Regions from separate parts of the Peribacillus sp. NPDC097295 genome, predicted to be linked through region 1. Evidence: predicted binding sites of a transcription regulator. Region 1 holds the regulator's gene; the other holds the start of a gene.
The links. The regulator LexA, encoded in region 1, represses DNA repair genes until DNA is damaged. The targets are predictions, from matches to a motif close to CGAACATATGTTCG.

Region 1 (3,218 bases):
GTTAATCCATTCGAACGCAGTTTTATAATTTCTTCTATAGGTACTTCTTTACGCTCTCTACCAGTAGAATTTCTTTGGTTCTTCAAGTTTTTTTGGGGCCGGTAGCCGTTCCCAACCGCTCGAAGCATTCCTCGTTTAATTTTCAAGTTATGTAACTTTCGCTGATATTCTTCCACTATACCGACAATTTGGATAACCATGGCATCCGAATCCGATAGCTCTAATTCCCCATCATGTGAAAGTGTATAAATTTTAACCCCTTCTTTAAGAACAACATGAAACAAGGCGATTTTTGCATTTCCTCTTCCCAATCTCGTTTCATCTTGAATCAAAAGTACATCTGCCTCTTTTGCTTTAAAAAGATCAAGCATGTCAAATATCCCATCACGATTTAATTCGTAACCACTTGCCTGCTCCCTTATAACGGATACAATTTCCATACCCTTATTGTCCGCTAACTTCACTAATTCCTCTTCTTGCCTTGCAAGCGAAGTTTCCTGTGCTTCTTTTTCTGTACTTACCCGACAATAGATGACTGCTTTCATATGACCCTACCTTTACTACTTACTGCTTGCTAGCCAAACTTTGGACTACTTTTTCATTTTCAACTGGGATGACAATTATTTGACCAGCCTTAATAGCATCTGCTCTTACACCGTTATACTCTTCTATCCAACCAATGAATTCTTTTTTTGTCAATTCAGTCTGATCATATTTCTCGGAAATCTCCCATATGGTATCTCCTTCATTTACTTCAATTGAAAGGAAATTTTTATCTTGATTTTTGTCTAATGTGAAAGAAAATAAAATTGAAAAGATAAATACCAATCCTGCTAATAGAATCGTATACATATTATTTTTGTAAAAATCTTTCATCAATATCCCTCCATAGCGAATATACGTTCGTTTTTAATTTATAAATGAATTATAATACGAACGTTTGTTTCAGTCAACTGTGAAATTCGAACTTATGTTTGTATAGAGGAGGTAGCCATGCTATAATATAGCAAAGAATTATGGGGAAGAGGTGCACATATGACTAAACTATCAAAACGACAACAGGACATTCTTGATTTCATAAAAGATGAAGTTCGCCAAAAGGGTTATCCACCTTCCGTAAGAGAGATTGGCGAAGCTGTGGGACTTGCATCAAGTTCGACTGTCCATGGTCATTTATCTCGTTTGGAAAGCAAAGGCTTAATCAGACGCGACCCGACTAAGCCGAGGGCCATTGAGATTTTGAATATAGAAGAAGCTAATAATATACCAAAAACAAGCGTAGTTAACGTACCACTACTCGGAAAAGTAACAGCAGGCTTACCGATAACTGCCATTGAGAACATAGAAGAATACTTCCCACTTCCAGAAAGTATGGTTCCACATGATGATCATGTATTCATGCTGGAAATTATGGGGGAAAGTATGATTGAAGCAGGAATTCATGACGGTGATTATGTCATCGTAAAGCAACAAAGCAACGCCAACAATGGAGATATCGTCGTGGCCATGACGGAAGATGATGAAGCCACTGTAAAACGATTCTTTAAGGAACCGGATTACATACGGCTTCAGCCGGAAAACTCCAATATGGAGCCTATTATTCTAAGAGATGTTAAAATCCTTGGAAGGGTAATCGGTTTATATAGACAAATTCACTAAAAGCGCTATGCGCTTTTTTTTTGTTTTTATAATCTATGTATCTCGTCCATTTATATGACAGAAAGAATAGATGAATTTCAATAGAGTAGTAACTCGTTTACTTTAAAGCCTTTGAATTGATAGATTATGGTGTCTTTTACGCGAAAAATAATTCTAGGATTAAAAATAAAAAATATTAGGATGTATATTCCTTAAAGAACCGGTGAAATTAACCCAATACATATTTCCTTTCGAAAGTGGTGTTTCCATGGATTTCCCTACGATTCATACAAATTTTTGGGATGCAGTGATAGCCATTCCAACTATCATGATTTTAACCCAATTCATCAAAATTCTTTTTCCAATTCCCCGAAAATATATACCTTCCATGGCATTAGGACTTGGTTTAATCCTTTCCATTTTCGTTAGTCATCGGCATTACTTAATGACAGGGATTTTTATGGGGTGGTTTTATGGATACGCCAGCATTGGAAATTATGCAGCACTTAAGACAGCCATATTGTCTTATAGGGAATCTGATCATCATTCGAATTGATACTTAAAAATCTCTTCACAAAAAAAGCTGTCCAGCATTGTTGAACAGCTTTTTCAAACAATAATGGACAAATGCAACTCACATATTTCTTTCATCTGCACTGCGCTCCTGATCAATACATTTTATGATAGTTGACCAGCATTCTACCTCCATCTGGTGTTTCTCATAATTATTGACACGATAAACACGACAATTATAGCGCCCAACAAAGCGGGCACAATATAAAATCCTTCTGTTTCAGGTCCTATTGGTCCTAAAATTGCTGTACCAAGCCATGCTCCAACAAATCCAGCAATGATATTTCCAATAATTCCACCCGGCATATCCCTTCCCAAAATCAGACTTCCCAGCCATCCAATTATTCCACCAACAATTAACATCCATATCAGTTCCAAAGATATCCACCTCCCTTCCCTTAAATTTATGAATTTAATTTATCATTAGAACAGACCAACAAATAACGGAAATACTTCCTATCCTCTATGTATATGTTGGGCACATTCATTACCTACTGGAACTGGACGACAATATAAAAAGCCACCTTAAAGAGGCGGCTTATAAGTGCATTCATGCTTATGGAATAATTCTCCGTTACTAAATTATTCTCTTTAATATGAAGCTTTTCAATTTTAAAATTTTCCATATGGACGATTAAATAATGTTATATGGTTATAATAATAAAAGCAGCCAGATAACTGCAATTATCTGGCTGCACAACATGGTAAAAAAGAAAACAATCAAATTGCTTTCTATACTAGAATAAGTATTTTGTCTTTTTTTGTCGATAAGACAATTTAACTATTTTTTATTCTCTAATATCATTTAACTGTTATCCCTCTATTTCTAAATATATGGAATACAAATTTTCGCAAAGATGGCTGTATTACAGTGAATATAAATGTTCCATCTTATTCCATTGAACTATTTCATTGGATTATCTCATTTACATTTTGCGAAATGTCAAAAATATGAGTTTCCGAAACCAAATTATGAGAGTAAAATACCATCAATCATTTGAGGGGAT
Region 2 (3,218 bases), on a different contig from region 1:
TCAATCGGTCGGACTTCAATCGTAGGGTCAAGCAATCCAGTAGGCCGAATGATCTGCTCGACCATTTCCGGTGTATGTTCCAATTCATATGGACCTGGAGTTGCCGAAACGAATATCGATTGATGAACTTTCTTTTCGAATTCCTCGAACCTGAGTGGCCGGTTGTCTTTAGCAGAAGGCAGGCGGAATCCATGATCCACCAGAACCTGCTTACGTGCCTGATCTCCATTGAACATGCCACGGATTTGCGAAAGCGTCACATGCGATTCATCGACGACTAATAGGAAGTCTTCCGGGAAGTAATCAATCAAGGTATAAGGAGTTGCGCCTGCGGGGCGCAGTGTCAAATGACGGGAATAGTTCTCGATACCCGAACAGAAACCCATCTCCCGCATCATTTCCAAATCGTAACGTGTCCTTTGCTCCAAGCGCTGTGCTTCAAGGAGCTTTTCATCCTCCCGAAGCTCTGCCAAGCGTTCTTCGAGTTCGATTTCAATATTTTGAATGGCTACCCTCATTTTCTCTTCACGCGTCACGAAATGGGACGCTGGAAAAATGGCGATATGTTCCCGTTCACCAGTAATCTCACCGGTCAGGGCATCCACTTCACGAATCCGGTCAATCTCATCTCCGAAAAACTCGATCCGTACACAGTGTTCGTCCCTAGAGGCCGGGAATATTTCAACTACGTCGCCACGAACCCTGAACGTTCCACGTTGAAACGCAATATCATTTCTCTCATATTGAATATCAACAAGTTTATGTAGCAGTGCATTTCGTTCGATCTCCATGCCTGTACGCAGTGATACAACCATCTCTCGGTATTCTTCCGGAGAACCTAACCCATAAATACAGGATACACTGGCAATGATGATGACATCTTTTCGTTCAAACAAAGAGGATGTTGCCGAGTGACGCAATTTATCGATTTCATCATTGATACTGGCATCTTTCTCAATGAATGTATCAGTGGAAGGCACATAGGCTTCTGGTTGATAATAATCGTAATAACTGACAAAGTACTCAACAGCGTTATTAGGAAAAAACTCTTTGAACTCACTGTAAAGTTGCCCTGCCAATGTTTTGTTATGAGCAATGACAAGGGTGGGTTTATTGATTTGTTGGATGACATTGGAGACCGTGAATGTTTTCCCCGTTCCCGTTGCTCCAAGCAACGTCTGCATTTTCTTTCCTTCTTTTAGGCCAGTTACAAGCTCTTCTATTGCCGCTGGCTGATCTCCCTGGGGAGTATATTTTGAGACTAACTCAAACGTTTCCTTCACCAAGCATAGCCTCCTAATGAATTAGTTTTATATGAAAAAGGGTTAAGTTTTATTCCTTCTATTTATTCCGTTTAAAGAACTATATATACACATTCTACCACAATAACCTCAAAACAAACCATCAAAAAGCGAACAAGCATTCTGTTTTTTTCGTTTAATAACCTAGCAAGCTAGATGAACCCTTTTCATAGAAATTAAGATAAAAAAAAGCACCTTTATAATTTAGGCGCTCTTGGCTGTTCGCTTCATCATTCTTTTTGATAACCAGAAACCCACCGTCAGTGACAATGCGTCAACGATAATCAATAAGTTCGTGTGTGTATAACCTTTATATGCCGAAGCCGCAATCAATGCAACCGTTAAAATAAGACCTACAATATAGTTATAGGTGACTCTTGAAAATAACATGACAAGAAGACCAGGAAATAGAAGGGCTGAAAGAAATTTAATCATTTTTCCATCTCCTTATAAGAGAAAAATAGAGTAGTTAGACTGTAGACAAACTCGATGAAAAATGTGAATTGATTTCCACTTCAGGCACTCGCTTTCCTCAGGCGGTCAGGGAGCATCCTCGGCTTCCCTGCGGTGTCTCCGCTAGAAGCGCATGTCCCGCAGGAGTCTCGTACCTTCCGTTCCAATCAACTTTTCGTTATCATCAAGTAAAATTTATATATTGGCAAAAGAGTATGGTTTGGATTACTTTAAGGGACTTTTTTAAAAAACAGGCGATGCCTTTTGTCGACAAACTGGAGTAGTTATAGTTTAAATGATTACATAGTTTTTTGCCAACCAATATCCTGCAAGGTATTTTGATTCATCAAACACGAAACTTCCTCCCTTGTAAATATCGTCCATTATCCAACCTACATATGCCCCATTACACAGTCTTCACCCATATTCATTCAATTTACATCAAAATATGTAAATTAAGTTCTATATACCTACAAAAAATACCATAAAACCACTACTAATTAAGGTGAGTATATTGTACTATTATTAGTGAATTCTCTTCATATAACCCACATGCTACCGATAAAAATCATGGAGAACACTCAATATAAAGGCTTCTCCGCTATAAAAGAATATTCATATGTAATTAATCCACCCAACCTCTGGATCAGCTATAACCATTCGATTATGCAGCATTATTTAAAGGAGCGAGCTTTATGAAAAAAAGAATGATCACTTTATTTGTAGCAACCTTGGTTTTTTTGACGACTTTCTCTTTTCCTTACGCCACCGATCAAGTACAGGCTGCTTCAAAGACAGCCAAAATTACAGCTAGTTCCCTCCATATAAGAGAAAATCCTAAAACAACAGCAAAGTCTCTAGGATTAATTAATAAAGGTAAAGAAGTCACCATCTCTTCCCAACAGTCTGGATGGTCGAAAATCAAATATGGAAAACTAACTGGTTGGGTTTCTAGCACGTATTTAGACGAGTTAGGGTATGTTACAGCTTCTTCATTAATATTGAGAAAATCAAATAATACCAGCAGCCAGTCACTGGCCACTTTGTCTAAAGGAACCTTTGTCGAAATAAAATCGACTAAAGGCAATTGGCTACAAGTCTATGTATCTTCCAAAAAGAAAACCGGTTGGGTTTCTAAAACATACATATCAAGTTCCAAGCCGAATGCCACAGCTAAACCAGCAACCATTACAACGACCAAATATTATGTGACAGCCAGTTCGTTATATGTCCGTAAGTCTGCCAATACAACATCAAAGAAATTGGCAACTATCAAAAAGGGCGATGCTGTTACCTTTATGAAAAAAACAGGTAACTGGGCAAATGTGAAAACGACTTCCGGTGTTAACGGATGGGCTTCATTAACCTATTTATCTACGAAAAAACCTACTGCATCCACGTCAGCGGTGAAAGAAACGACCTATTATGTAACAGCTGGCGAGTTATATGTCAGAAAATCTGGAA

Region 2: a site for LexA is predicted at 1,413-1,426, ahead of uvrB (excinuclease ABC subunit UvrB). Genes of this name have one in related genera too.

Annotation. Positions count from the first base shown of each region.
Region 1 is NZ_JBIWCW010000006.1:212,765-215,982, forward strand. It holds gene ACIQXN_RS13155 (YneB family resolvase-like protein) at 1-545, opposite strand, end outside; gene yneA (cell division suppressor protein YneA) at 565-876, opposite strand; gene lexA (transcriptional repressor LexA) at 1,036-1,659, shown strand; gene ACIQXN_RS13170 (hypothetical protein) at 1,907-2,194, shown strand; gene ACIQXN_RS13175 (GlsB/YeaQ/YmgE family stress response membrane protein) at 2,338-2,574, opposite strand.
Region 2 is NZ_JBIWCW010000002.1:354,062-357,279, reverse strand. It holds gene uvrB (excinuclease ABC subunit UvrB) at 1-1,283, opposite strand, end outside; gene ACIQXN_RS04890 (CsbA family protein) at 1,506-1,736, opposite strand; gene ACIQXN_RS04885 (N-acetylmuramoyl-L-alanine amidase family protein) at 2,450-3,218, shown strand, end outside.